2 regions of the Psychrobacillus sp. FSL K6-4615 genome follow, and region 1 is predicted to be linked to the other one. Evidence: riboswitches for the same ligand, from Rfam matches in the RefSeq annotation. Region 1 holds a riboswitch; the other holds the start of a gene.
The links. A riboswitch is a leader RNA that binds a small molecule or an ion and turns the genes downstream of it on or off. The one in region 1 is predicted to bind S-adenosylmethionine.

Region 1 (7,659 bases):
GCAACTGCGTTGTTTACACCTTCTATTGAGTATAATGGATGATCTGGCCCTACTAGTTGTGGACCAACTGATGCGTATAGTTCACCGTTTTCGTCTTGCTCTATTTCTGCTACATGGCGATAACGTAGTCCTTGTTCTTTGGCTTTGCGGACATCCTCTAATGAGATTTCATCAATACCAACTACACGAACATCGTTCCAATTGGGCTGTTTTTTAAACGCTAGTGCGCTTAGTATCATCAGTTTTCGGAAAGCATCTTGCCCGGACACATCGTTAAATGGATCTGCTTCTGCATAACCAAGGTCCTGCGCCTCTTTTAATGAGTCATCAAATGGACATTCATCCTGACGCATTTGTGTCAAAATGTAGTTCGACGTACCATTTAAGATCCCTTGGATTCTTTTCACTGAGTTAACTTGTAATAGATTTTTTAATGTCTTAATAACTGGAACTCCGCCGGCTGTTGTTGCTTCATAGCCTATAAATACTCCACGAGACTTTGCACGCTCATGTAATGGAATACTATATTTGGAGAACATTACTTTATTTGCTGTTATTACATGACATCCTTTATCAATCGCTCTACATAAGTAGTTATATGCCGGTTCCTCATTTACAATTGCCTCGAATACCACTTGGAGTCCAGGTATATTAATAATATCCTCAAAGTTATCAGTTACTAACACACCAGGTGTAGCCATTCTTTCTTTTCCAACATTGTTTACGAGGATCGCACTAATTTCTAGTTCTAATCCTAAAGACTTTTTCAGATCTTCTCTTTTTTCATTTACAATGTTGTAAATCCCTTGCCCGACTGTTCCGAAACCTAGGATTGCTGCTTTTATCGTCGCCATGCTATCTCCTCCAACTGAATTTGCACAATTGAGTTCCAATTTGCTTCAATTTGTAAAATCTAATCGCATTCATATACGAAGAACTATTTTACATATTGTAGCCCATTTTTACTCAATTATCAATAAAATTCTATCTAGAGAGGACATTTGTTTTTCCCACAAGTACTTTATCAAGGGCAGACTGTAAATCCTCAACCGCCTCTAGTCCAACAGACAAGCGAATTAAGTCTTCTGTAACGCCCGATTTCACCAAGTCTTCAGGAGTTAACTGCTGATGTGTTGTAGATGCAGGGTGGATTATTAGCGATTTAGCATCCCCGACATTAGCTACATGCGACCAAATCTCAATATTATCGATAATATTACGACCTGCCTCTTTACCACCTTTCACTCCAAAAGTTAGGATGGAACCAAAACCATTCTGTAAGTACTTTTTAGCAAGCTCATGGGAGGGATGACTTTCTAAACCTAAGTAGTTAACCCAAGTTACTTCTTCGTTACTTTCTAAGTACTCCGCAATTTTTTGAGCATTTTCATTATGCTTTGGTACGCGTAAATGAAGTGTTTCTAGTCCTTGTAAAAAGGAAAAAGCTGCTTCAGGACTTAAAGTTGGACCAAAATCACGAAGCAATTGAACGCGTAATTTCACTGCAAATGCCACGTTTGGAACGTCAATTCCATATCTTAGACCATGATAGGTCACATCCGGTTGTGTGAATCCTGGAAATTTCTCGGAGTCCCAATTGAAGTTTCCTCCATCTACTACAACTCCACCAATCGTAGTACCATGACCACCAATCCACTTAGTCGCTGAATGAATTACGACATGAGCACCGTACTTAATAGGGTTCGATCCATATGGAGTAGCAAATGTGCTATCTACAAGTAAAGGCACTCCTACTTCGTTAGCAATGGCTGCTACGTTTTCTATATCTAATACATTTAAGCTTGGGTTTCCTATAATTTCTCCAAAAAATGCTTTCGTTTTATCTGTCACAGCAGCTCGGAAATTTTCTGGATCCGTAGAATCTACAAATTTCACCGTTATACCATATCGCGGCAATGTATGAGCAAATAGATTAAACGTACCACCGTATAAATTCTCAGCAGCAATAATTTCGTCTCCTGCTCCTGCAATGTTTAATATAGAAAATGCGATAGCTGCCATTCCTGAAGAAAATGCAACTGCTGCCGTTCCCCCTTCTAATAATGCAATTCGTTGTTCAAATACATCCACAGTTGGATTCGTAATACGTGAATAGATATTACCTGTTTCTGCAAGAGCAAATAGGTTTTGTGCATGTTCTGTATCTCTAAATACAAAGGATGTTGTCTTATGAATGGGTACTGCTCGTGACCCAGTCACTGGATCTGGTTGTTGGCCACCGTGTAAAAGTAGTGTTTCTTTTTGTAGATTGGTCATTTGAATTCCTCCTAAAATGTAGTTAGATGGACGCTTATGGAGGCGAGGGAGGATTAGAACAAACAAAAAACCCTCTTCAATTAAGAAGAGGGTGCAAATTCGCATGTTCCTCCTCTTATCTTCCAAATTCAATTTAGAATTTGTAGGATTTAGCACCTTTCCAAGTTGAGAACTTGTTGGTTGCCGGGCATCGTAGGGCCTATTCCCTCCGCCACTCTTGATAAGAGTATTAGATTTAGTTTTCCATCTTGTTACACAGTATAGATTTCTACCAATCTATTTGTCAATACTTTTTTGAATAATTAAAAAACATATACTTTAAAATTCTGAAACTTCTCATCTTTTCATTCGTTTAATATATTGAAGTTAATGGGGGTGAAAAAAATGCTCATTCCGATGATTTGTATCCTTGTGATCAGTTATCTTGTTGGGTCCATTCATGGTTCTAAAATAGCTCAGTATCTGAGTGGGGTAAATATTAAAAAAGAGGGTTTAAAAAATTCTGGCGCCTCAAATGCAGCTGTTGTTCTTGGTGCAAAATATGGCATTTTAGTTGCCATAATTGATATTTTAAAGGGAGTTATAGTCGTAATTGGGACGGGTTTTTGGGTTTCACAGTACGCACATTTTTCGATAGTGGAACAGGACATCCTGCTATATAGTGCAGGTGCTGCTGTAATACTTGGACATAACTTCCCTCTTTACACTAAATTTAAAGGTGGTAAAGGTACTGCATCCCTTATTGGTGTACTACTTGCTCTTAGCTGGCCGCTTGGTTTAATCGGACTTATATTATTAATCGGAACTACATTATTAACGGACTATTTATTAATTGGTGTGTTTGTTTTTTACTTTGTTTTTATCGGTGCATCCATTTGGTTTGCAGAAGGAGTAGGGCCAATGGCTATTGCCGGATTTCTATTTTTGATGGCTGTTGTACTACATCTCGAGAATTTCCGTCGTTTAATGCGAAAGGAAGAGATGAGAATCTCCACTTTCTTAAGTAAGAAGAAACCATCTGTATGAAATGAGTGAATATCATGAAGAAGAAAATGAGGTGGATCGTGCTTATCCCATTAGTAGTGATTGTTTCTAGTGGAATTGGGATATGGGTTCTCACGAGTAATTGGCTTGAGAGTGGTCAAAATCCTAAAGCAGATGGCACCAATCAATATGCTATTGTGCTTGGTGCCAAAGTGAAAAAAGGGAATATCCCTTCTTTTGCTTTACAATATCGATTGGACGCTGCTCTTGCGTATGCCCAAAAATATACCCATGTAAAATTAGTACTTTCAGGTGGACGAGGTCCCGATGAAGATATCGAAGAGGCCGTGGTGATGAGAGATTTTCTATTGGAAAATGGCATAGCCGAAGATCGACTCATCTTAGAAGACAAAGCCACCTCAACATATGAAAATCTACTGTTTTCACAAGAATTACTACCCAGTAATATCGACTCCGTTACCCTTATAACAAGCGACTACCATTTACAACGATCCAAAGTACTAGCAAGTAAAATAGGATGGAAATCAGATGTCGTGGCTGCTAAAACTCCCAAAGTGGTTGAATTCAAGGTTCGTACGCGAGAACGTGTCGCGTTGTTAAAGGCATATATTTTGGGGAATTGATTGTTACAAATAGAAGGGTATTAAGTAATTATCGTGTTATCTTCTTGATACCCATCTTTTTACTATTCCATAAAATTCATATTAGCTATGATACCCTTCTTCACCGTAAGGTTGTAGTTTTTCTAACCATTTCTCCAATAACCTTTCTAATTCTTTTTTGCCTACCCTACTTTCAGTTTCCTCTTTTTTAATAATCTCCATATGCTCTATGTCAAAATTATCTTTGCCGAACTGAGTCCAGTCCTTTTGCAGATTTTTATTTGAATGGAGTCCGTTTTCTAATGTAAATTTAACCCCATTCAACGTTTTAAAATTAGGTGTAGAAGCTACATACTTTTTACCGTTTCGTTTGTTTGTGATGACGTAAATTCCGCCCTCGATTTTAATTTCTTTATATTCTTGTTTTAATTCTTTTTTGCGATCCATTTATATTCCATCCTTCTATTTAGTTTTTCACCCAATACGCACTACCATCGTCTTGTCTGTCCAAAAATCCATACTCTATTAAGTAACGTCTTAATGTTACGAAATCCTCATAAACATTCTTTAGTACATGATTTATTTCTTTCTCTGTGTAAGTTTTTCCTTTTTCAAATCTTTGGATCAGAACTCTTAAGGTTGCTAGTTTTTGCTTTTCTTTCCTCGGAAATTTCATAAGAGGTCCATCTATTCCGTCTGGGAAGAATTTACTTTCGATATCTTTTTGTTCTTCTTGCGTGATGTTATACCGATCGTCCACCATCGTTGCAGTCTTATGAAGCGGTAAAAATGTCGGTGCATGATTGTCTTTTGCCTTTAACAATTCCATCATCGCTAAAAACACTTTTGCTTGTCGCTCCTTTTCCTTTAATACGAAACGATGATTTCGAATCGTAGAAGAGCTTCCAATTCCTAACTCTGTTTGTATTTCTGCATCACTTCTACCCTCATAAAAGAGGCGTAATAGGCTATTTTGATGTTCGGTTAAGCCAGTAAATTTTTTGTTAAGCCCTATTAGATATTGAAAAACAGAGTCATGCTCCATTTCAATATGATGCTTCATGAATTTTTCTGCTTCATATAACATATTATTCTTTGGATAAATGAATCCCTTTTCAACTTTAAAACCGCACATAATACATATATACATTTCGTCTTCTTCAGCATACCCTGACTTTAACTGTTCTGAAGAGGCACTCCAAAGTAATTCTGACACTTCCATATACAAACACAACCAATCTTTGTTTATTAATTTACAAACATTATATAATAACGTTTGTAAATCATCAATATGTAAAAATGCGGTTGCAATTTATCTGAAAATAATAAACAATATGAATAAGGAGTTTCGTAAAGCGAAACGATAGAGAGGGGAATTCCATTGGTTACATTTAACGATTATGAATATAAACGTCCAAATTTAGAACAAGACAAATCTACATTTAGAGAGTTATTAACAAAATTTAAAGAAGCTTCTTCTGTAGCAGAACAGAATGAAGCAATTGAGAATATCAATGCATTTCGCAATGATTATTCTACACAAGCAAACTTAGTTTATATTCGTGCATCTATCGATACTAATGATGAGTTCTATCAAAAAGAGCGTGATTATTTTGATGAAACGAATCCTGAAATTGAAGAGATGATTACTGAATACTACAAAGCGTTGGTCGAATCACCTTTTCGAGATGAACTGGAGGATAAATGGGGCAATCAACTATTCGATTTGGCAGATTATCAGATTAAGGCATTCTCACCGGAAATTATCTCTCTTATGCAAAAAGAAAATAAACTTGCATCCGACTACTCGAAGCTAGTTGCTTCCGCACAAGTAGAATTTAACGGGGAAACATTAACACTTGCACAGTTGGGACCATATGCTGAATCTACCGATCGTGATACTCGTAAAAAAGCAAAAGAGACTAGTAGTGGATTTTTCCATAAAAATGAAGCGAAATTTGATGACCTTTATGATCAACTAGTAAAAGTACGCCATGAAATAGCAACAACTCTCGGGTACAATAACTTTGTAGAGCTCGGCTATATTCGTATGAACCGTATCGACTACAATGCAGAGATGGTAAAAAAATTCCGTGATCAGGTCCGTGATTTTATCGTTCCTGTTGCAACTAGACTTTATGAGCGACAAGCAAAACGCATAGGCGTAGACAGTCTGAAGTATTATGATGAGCCTTTTAACTTCTTAAGTGGGAACGCAACACCACAAGGTTCTCCGGAGTGGATAGTGGAAAATGGGAAGAAAATGTATGAGGAGCTTTCTCCTGAAACTGCTGAATTCTTCCAGTTTATGATTGATCGTGATTTGATGGATTTAGTTGCAAAAAAAGGGAAAGAAGCTGGAGGTTATTGTACATTCATCGATAACTATGAATCTCCATATATTTTCTCTAATTTCAATGGAACATCAGGAGATATTGATGTATTAACGCATGAAGCAGGTCATGCTTTCCAAGTATATACAAGTCGTAACATAGGTATCCCGGAGTATGTTTGGCCGACTTTTGAGTCCTGTGAGATCCATTCGATGAGTATGGAATTCTTTACATGGCCTTGGATGGAATTATTCTTTAAAGAGCAAACCGACAAATATAAGTTTTCTCACTTAAGCAGTGGACTTCTGTTTTTACCTTACGGAGTTGCAGTGGATGAATTCCAGCATGCGGTATATGAAAATCCGGAGATGTCTCCCGCTGAGCGTAAGGCTGCTTGGAAGAAGATCGAGGAAATTTATTTACCTCATCTTGATTATGATGGAAATAGTTATTACGAAGCTGGTGGATTCTGGCAACGTCAAGCACATATTTATGCTAGTCCATTCTATTATATCGACTATACACTAGCTCAAATCTGTGCATTCCAATTTTGGAAACGCTCAAGAGAAGATCATGAAGCTGCTTGGAAGGATTATTTACATCTTTGCCAGCTTGGAGGATCGAAATCATTTACTAAATTAGTAGCAGAAGCGAATTTAATCTCTCCATTTGAGGATGGTTGTGTAGAATCAGTCATTGGTTCAATTGAGGAGTATTTAAATAGTGTGGATGACTCTGCATTATAGGTATTGAAAGGAGTTGGAGAATATGAATCCAGCTGGTTTTTGGATAAGATTTGGTGCTAGTTTATTCGATGGCATTATCATGGGGGCGCCGCTAGCCATTATTAGTTATCTTATATTTGGGGAAAGTGATACATGGTTTACTACTATTGGGTCGTATATATATTTCATATTGCTACCTGTCGTTTGGACTGGATACACTGTAGGTAAGAGAATTCTTGGGATTCGTATTGTGAACTTAGATGAGACTGATGTTAGTTTTTGGACAATGATTAAACGACAATTAATCGCTGGTCTTATTTACGCGTTAACATTTGGCATTGCTGGTATTGTTAGTGCCTTTATGGTTGGGATTCGTGAAGATAAACGAGCAATTCATGATTTTATAGCAGGAACTTACGTAACTTTCTATCCACCTTGGAAAGAATAGTATTTAGAACAAGCATTCATTAGGATGCTTGTTCTTCTTTGATTTCCTTAAATTTCTATAGCTTTCTTACTCAATGAGTTTCTGATATATAAGCAGAAACTCATTTTTTTATCTCTTACATTACTTTTAGTAATCAAATATATTGCGTTTAGTTAATAACTATATTATAGTAAGTTACGTTAAGTAACTTAAATGGAGGATTTTTTTATTATGAAGAAGCAACAACTTGCAACACTTATTTTACGTGTCATGTTTGGACTTATGTTCTT
Region 2 (7,659 bases), 2.9 Mb from region 1:
CCAGCGGAGGGAACTGGTTTTATCGTTTCGGAAAATAGTGATGTGAGATGTAATGCATGTACGTGGACAAGTCGGAAATGGACGCACACATCAAAAAATAATCAGTTATTAGTTCGTATGTTTTATAAGAGTTCGAACCCGGCTTTTGAGAGTATGAAGAACATGAGTGAAGACGAGCTAGTGGAAGTGGCGCTTCAAGATATTGAAATGAGCTTGAAATTAACAGGCAAACCTGAAGTCATAGAAGTAACAAAATGGAACGAGCAAATGCCGAACTATCATTTAGCGCATGGAGATGCGATTCAATCATTAACAGCTAAAATGGCAAATGACATGCCAAATGTCTTGTTAGCTGGCTGTTCTTATTACGGAGTTGGGATTGCGGCTTGTATTAAGAATGGCAGAGAAACTGCAGAAAAAATCATAAATTCAATAGTACAGTAAATTACGGGACCAAAATTCACTTTTGGTCTTTTTTTTATGCGGAAAACAGAATAGTTGCGTATTTAATGGAATTTACAATTTCTTTTATTGTGCTACGATGCGGGTGGGGGTGGTTGGTTGCTTACAAGAATAGATACAAGAGAATACAATTTAGTGGGCCTACAAATGTTAGGGGAACGATTAAATGATACACATCCGCAAAAGGAAATAATTATTGCAAAAGCAAGGGCGGCAAAAGCTGGTTTGCAAGGAGAAAGAAGAATAAGGGACGTGTTTGCAAAATATACATTTCCATTTGAATACTTTCTCGTTGAAAGTGTAGGTTTGAATTCAAACGGTAAATTTCAAATGGATGCTATCTTTCTGACACCTTATTTTTTAGTTATTCTTGAAAGTAAAAATATTAGTGGTAAATTATTTTTTAAACAAAATCCTGCATTATTAGAGCGTGAAACAAATGAGGGGAAAATTGATGTTTTTGAAAGCCCAGAAATTCAATTGTCGCGAAATATTTATTTACTTCAAGAGTGGCTAGGTGAACATGTATTGCCTATCCCAATCCACGGAGTAATTGTTCTGAGCAACCCGAAAGTGAGAGTAATTGAACCTCCGAAAAAACATATTGCTATTCTTCCGCAAACGATCCCAGTCTATTTACGCAATCTACCTCGTGAAACTATGTATTATAATTCAACCCAGATGCAAAAGTTTAGTGAAAAAATAGTAGTCGACCAACAAACCTACATTCCTTTTCCAATGTGTGCACGCTGGGGTATTAAACCTGAAGACCTGATAAGCGGGGTACGATGTGAAAAGTGTAATTTTCATGGAATGGTAAAAAGGAAAAATGGTTGGACTTGTCCTATCTGTGGTCATTTCGATAAGATTGCTCATGAAAAAGCAATAAGGGATTGGTTTATGCTAATTAGCGATACGATAACGAACAAACAATGTAGAACCTTTCTCCATTTAGAATCAAGCGAGATTGCCCACAGACTACTACAATCAATGAATCTAACCCACACAGGAACCTCTAGGGATAGAAAGTATAAATGGACTTGGTAAAAGGAAACACCCGAAAGTTTGTTAGAATCACCTGAATGTAGACGATAATCACCAGAATATACTCAAAAATCACCCGAATATAGTGTGAAATCACAGGAATAACTCAGCTCAACCCAGTTCTTCCGAAAATATAGAAAGTTCAAAATATAACTTGACGCTTTAGTTGAATAAAGGTACGATATGTCTAATTAGAAAACTGAATAGTGAAATTCTTATCAAGAGAAGCCGAGGGACTGGCCCTACGACGCTTCAGCAACCAGCCATTCATTTGGTCAGGTGCTAAATCCAGCAGACTTTGCAAAAGTTTGAAAGATGAGAAGGTGGTATCTTGCATACTAGTAAAGCCTTCTTTTCATAGAAGGCTTTTTTATATGGGAGGATGAATGCACTATGAGTTTATTGGAGAAGTTACAGACGTCAATACTGACAGCAGACGGGGCAATGGGGACACTACTGTACTCTTATGGAATTGACTATTGTAATGAAGAGTTAAATATTCAAAAACCGGAAATTATAGAGAAAATCCATCAGGATTATATTGCGGCCGGAGCAGATATTATTCAAACGAATACATACGGAGCAAATGCTATTAAGCTTGCTCGCTATGGACTAGAAAATCAAGTGAAAGAAATAAATGAAGCTGCCATTCAAATTGCGAAAAGAGCTGCCGCATCTGGAAACCAATTCGTCCTCGGGACTATTGGGGGGATTCGAGGAATTCGAAAAAGTGATGCTACACTCCAAGAAATTATTCATTCACTCGACCAACAAGCAATCCAATTGTTGGCGGGAGATCCAGATGGTCTATTACTTGAAACCTATTATGATTTCGAAGAGCTAAAGACTACTGTGACTTATCTTCGTACACTTACCGATATTCCGATAATAGCTCAAGTGTCTATGCATGATCCGGGTATTTTGCAAAATGGCTTACCTCTAAATGATGCGCTGCATGAGCTTGAAACAATTGGAGCCAACATTGTGGGAGTCAACTGTCGACTAGGTCCACATCATACAATTCAAGCATTTGAAGGAGTAAAGCTGCCAGAAAAGGCATTCTTATCTGCTTATCCAAATGCGAGCTTACTGGATATAGATGAAGGACGCATAGTTTACGAATCCGATGCTGAGTACTTTGGTAAAGCTGCATTATATTTGAGAGATGCAGGAGTGTGCTTAATAGGTGGTTGCTGTGGAACGACTCCAAAGCATATTGAAGCAGTGAAAAGACATATTGGGCATTTAACCCCTATTACCAATAAAGTAGTAGAGACAAGAAAGCCTATTATTATTCAAGATGCTAAGCCAACTAATACCCAAGCTCTACATGAAAAAGCGAAAACAGAACGGACCATAATTGTTGAATTAGACACTCCCCGTCATCTCGATACGACTACATTCATGGAAGGTGCAGAAAAGCTATATGCAACTGGAATTGACGCGGTGACAATGGCGGATAATTCATTGGCTTCTCCACGAGTTAGTAATATGGCGATGGGTTCGATGTTAAAACACCAAAAAAATATTAGACCACTTGCTCATATTACGTGCCGTGATCGTAATTTAATTGGTCTTCAATCTCATTTGATGGGATTGGATGCGCTTGGAATCCATGACATTCTTGCAGTTACTGGAGACCCGACTAAAATTGGGGATTTTCCTGGGGCGACAAGTGTTTATGATGTATCAAGCTTAGAACTGATTCAACTGATCAAACAATTAAACGAAGGTATTTCTTTCTCAGGAAAGTCGCTACGGAAAAAGGCTAACTTCTCTGTAGCAGCTGCTTTTAATCCGAATGTTCGTGTGCTGGACCGTGCAGTGAAGCGACTAGAGAAGAAAATTGAGTGTGGGGCGGATTATTTCATCACACAGCCTGTCTATTCGAAAGAAAAAATCCATGAGATTTACGAAGCGACCAAGCATTTATCAACCCCTATTTTCATCGGAATTATGCCACTAACCAATAGTCGAAATTCTGAATTCCTTCACAATGAAGTCCCAGGCATAAAATTGTCTGAAGAGGTGCTAGAGCGTATGCGTTTATGTGGAGAGGATAGAGAGCGAGCTACTGCAGAAGGTATTCAAATATCGAAGGAATTAATCGATACAGCAGCGGAACTATTTAACGGAATTTATATTATTACACCATTTTTCCGTTACGACATGTCTCTAGAATTAATTCATTATATTCAAGAGACTGACCGGGAGAAAGAGAGAGGATTCAGCTATGTCCAAACATCTAATTGAGCAGCAGCTCCAACAAAGAATACTAATTATTGATGGTGCAATGGGAACGATGATACAAAATGCGGATCTTAGCCCTGAAGACTTCGGAGGGGAAGAATACGACGGTTGTAATGAGTATTTAAATATCGTCAAACCAGATGTTATTGAACATGTTCATCGTGAATATTTAGCTGCTGGGGCTGATATTATTTGTACGAATACATTTGGTGGAACCCCAGTCGTGTTAAATGAATATGATCTTGGTGCTCAGGCACATGATATAAACTTTCGAGCAGCCCAGCTAGCTAAAATATGTGCAGATGAATTTTCTACATCTGACTGGCCACGATTTGTAGCTGGGGCAATAGGGCCAACGACTAAAACACTATCGGTTACTGGTGGTATTACGTTTGACGAACTTACAAACGACTTTTATGTACAGGCAAAAGCTTTAGTAGAAGGTGGAGTAGACGTTATTTTACTAGAAACGAGCCAGGATATGCTGAATGTGAAGGCTGCGACAATTGGTATCCAACAGGCTTTTACTGAGCTAAAGATAGAACTACCTATTATGATTTCTGGAACCATTGAACCGATGGGAACGACACTTGCAGGGCAGAGTATTGAAGCATTCTATATTTCCATCGAACATATAAAGCCACTTTCTGTTGGATTGAATTGTGCTACCGGACCAGAATTTATGACCGATCATATCCGTTCGTTATCTGAGCTATCAGATGGATATGTTAGCTGCTATCCTAATGCTGGCTTACCAGATGAGGAAGGGCATTATCACGAATCTCCTGAATCACTTTCTAAAAAGCTGAGAGGCTTTGCGGAAAAAGGGTGGTTGAATGTTGTTGGTGGATGCTGTGGAACTACTCCAGCTCATATTCGAGCAATACGAGAAGCGGTAAAGGATCTTTCACCACGTAAACCCGTAGAAGCAGGTCATGGGCATGTAGTATCAGGGATTGAGCCTCTTCAATACGACGAAACGATGCGGCCACTCTTTATAGGAGAACGAACAAATGTAATTGGCTCTCGAAAATTTAAACGTTTAATCGTAGATGAAAAATTTGAGGAAGCCTCTGAAATTGCTCGGGCACAGGTAAAAGGTGGAGCTCATGTTATCGATATTTGCCTAGCAAATCCGGACCGCGATGAACTAGAGGACATGACTAACTTTATGAAAGAGGTAGTGAAAAAAGTTAAAGTGCCACTTGTTATTGATTCGACTGATGAAAAGGTAATTGAAGTTGCACTGAAATATTCCCAAGGAAAAACAATTATCAACTCTATTAATTTAGAAGATGGAGAAGAGCGGTTTGAAGCTGTAATGCCTTTAGTGAAGAAATACGGTGCTGCAGTTGTAGTTGGCACAATTGATGAGATAGGAATGGCGGTTACAAGACAGCGAAAGTTAGAAATCGCAGAACGTTCATATGATTTATTAGTTAATAAATGGGGGCTTGCGCCAGAGGATATTATCTTTGATCCACTCGTATTCCCAGTCGGAACAGGTGACCAACAATACATTGGATCAGCAGTAGAAACGATTGAAGGGATTCGCCTCATTAAAGAAAAACTGCCAAGAGCACTAACTATTTTAGGAGTAAGTAATGTATCCTTTGGTCTTCCGCCAGTTGGTCGCGAAGTATTGAATGCAGTCTATTTATATCATTGCACGCAGGCTGGTTTGGACTACGCGATTGTAAATACCGAGAAACTGGAGAGATATGCGTCTATTCCTAAACAAGAAATCGACATGGCCAACGAGCTTTTGTTTACGACGACTGACAAAACACTTGCTGATTTCACTGATTTTTACCGAGATAAAAAGAAAGAAAAGACCGAAGATGATATACCCAAAACTGTACCAGAACGTCTTGCCTATTATGTTATTGAAGGGACGAAGGAAGGACTTATCCCGGATTTAGAAGCAGCACTTCAAATGTATGATGCACCACTAGATGTTATTAATGGTCCATTAATGAAGGGCATGGCTGAGGTAGGGCGACTGTTTAATGACAATCAGTTAATAGTTGCAGAGGTTCTTCAAAGTGCGGGAGTGATGAAGGCTTCTGTTGCATATTTGGAGCAGTTCATGGAGAAAAAAGAGGATGACTCTGGTAAAGGGAAGATCGTCCTTGCGACTGTAAAAGGCGATGTACATGATATAGGTAAAAACTTAGTTGATATTATATTGAGTAATAACGGATATAAAGTAATCGATGTTGGGATTAAAGTAACTCCAGCCACGTTAATAGAGGTAATCCGGAAAGAAAAGCCTGATATGATCGGACTTTCAGGGCTCCTTGTAAAATCTGCGCAGCAAATGGTCATCACTGCTCAAGACTTTAAAGAAGCGGGTATTGATGTGCCAATATTAGTAGGTGGAGCAGCACTTTCTCGTCGTTTTACTGAGACAAAAATTTCCACTCAATATGATGGGCCTGTTCTATATGCGAAAGATGCCATGCAGGGTCTAGACTTAGCCAATCGATTACAAAATAAAGAAGATAAAGAAACTCTATTAGTAGAACTTAGTGTTCAACAGGAAAAACGAAAAATTGCGGAAGCTAATCGCTCGGCCAAACAAGCGGTAGCTGTTTTAGAAAAACCAGTGAAGACAGTAAGTGAGGATGTTCAGGTATACATTCCAAAGGATGTTCGTAAACATGTATTAAAGGATTATTCAGTTGCGCATTTGCACCCATATGTAAATATGCGAACATTAATAGGCCATCATTTAGGATTAAAAGGGTATAGTGAAAAACTATTAGCAGAGAATGACGGGCGTGCAACGGAATTACATGAATTAGTCACAGGATATTTGCAATCTGATATATTGAAGCCACAAGGAGTATATCAATTTTTCCCTGCTCAGGCAGATGGCAATGATGTCATTATTTATGACCCGACCGATGGTAAAACAGAAATCGAGCGCTTTACATTCCCACGTCAATCCGTCGTGCCATTCCTGTGTTTAGCAGATTATATAAGGTCTGTAGACAGTGGAGAAATGGATTATGTAGCGCTGATGCTAGTTACTGCAGGACATGGAGTTCGTGCGGAAGCAGCTATACTTAAAGAGCAAGGGAAATTCCTAGAGAGCCATGCGTTACAGGCAACTGCACTTGAAGTAGCAGAAGGATTTGCCGAACGCATTCACCAAGAAATCCGAGACCAATGGGGATTCCCAGATGCAACGGAATTCACCATGCGCGACCGTTTTGCTGCAAAATACCAAGGCCAACGCTTCTCCTTCGGCTATCCAGCCTGCCCGAATCTGGATGATCAAGCAAAGCTATTTGGTTTGATAAAGCCTGAAGTAATTGGAGTAGAGCTTACAGAAGAGTTTATGATGGAACCGGAAGCATCAGTTTCTGCCATCGTATTTGCTCATCCGGATGCAAGATATTTTGTAGTGGATTAAAGATTAACCACTGCCAACTGACTTGGCAGTGGTTTTTTAATAGCTAATCGGTTAAGAAACACTTAATATCTGCGGAATCAATCGATGATCCACTAAAATCAATCGATGATGCTCCATAATCGATCCACCGAGTAAGAATATCGATCGATAGCGACCGATAATCGATCAATCACAAACAATAATCGATCAATCCTCACACATTTATAAGGAACGGCTCTTCACTCGCTTCAATTGTGCAACGATAATAACGCTTATAATCACAAGTAAAAACCACGAGCTAATTTTGCCGATATGCACGAGCGACCAGGTCTCCGCTTGGTTAGGATACTGCCATGCACCTAAGAAGGTAACGATATTCTCAGCGATCCAAATAAAAAAGCCAATTAGTAAAAATGCAAGAATCATAGGCATTTTAAACACTTTTTCTCTTAACTCAAAAGTCACTACTGTGCGGAAAAAGATGATTAACAATAAGCATTTTA

Region 2: another riboswitch for S-adenosylmethionine. It lies ahead of MKX53_RS15190 (bifunctional homocysteine S-methyltransferase/methylenetetrahydrofolate reductase); the one in region 1 lies ahead of MKX53_RS00935 (O-acetylhomoserine aminocarboxypropyltransferase/cysteine synthase family protein).

Annotation. Positions count from the first base shown of each region.
Region 1 is NZ_JBBOYQ010000001.1:177,564-185,222, reverse strand. Features, by position in the region: gene MKX53_RS00940 (homoserine dehydrogenase) at 1-854, opposite strand, end outside; gene MKX53_RS00935 (O-acetylhomoserine aminocarboxypropyltransferase/cysteine synthase family protein) at 985-2,277, opposite strand; SAM riboswitch class I at 2,390-2,504, opposite strand; gene MKX53_RS00930 (glycerol-3-phosphate acyltransferase) at 2,662-3,303, shown strand; gene MKX53_RS00925 (YdcF family protein) at 3,318-3,905, shown strand; gene MKX53_RS00920 (GIY-YIG nuclease family protein) at 3,987-4,331, opposite strand; gene MKX53_RS00915 (DUF2087 domain-containing protein) at 4,351-5,106, opposite strand; gene MKX53_RS00910 (M3 family oligoendopeptidase) at 5,266-6,963, shown strand; gene MKX53_RS00905 (RDD family protein) at 6,977-7,390, shown strand; gene MKX53_RS00900 (DoxX family protein) at 7,601-7,659, shown strand, end outside.
Region 2 is NZ_JBBOYQ010000001.1:3,030,109-3,037,767, reverse strand. Features, by position in the region: gene MKX53_RS15200 (protoporphyrinogen oxidase) at 1-444, shown strand, start outside; gene MKX53_RS15195 (nuclease-related domain-containing protein) at 562-1,509, shown strand; SAM riboswitch class I at 1,719-1,828, shown strand; gene MKX53_RS15190 (bifunctional homocysteine S-methyltransferase/methylenetetrahydrofolate reductase) at 1,900-3,759, shown strand; gene metH (methionine synthase) at 3,740-7,177, shown strand; gene MKX53_RS15180 (DUF817 domain-containing protein) at 7,379-7,659, opposite strand, start outside.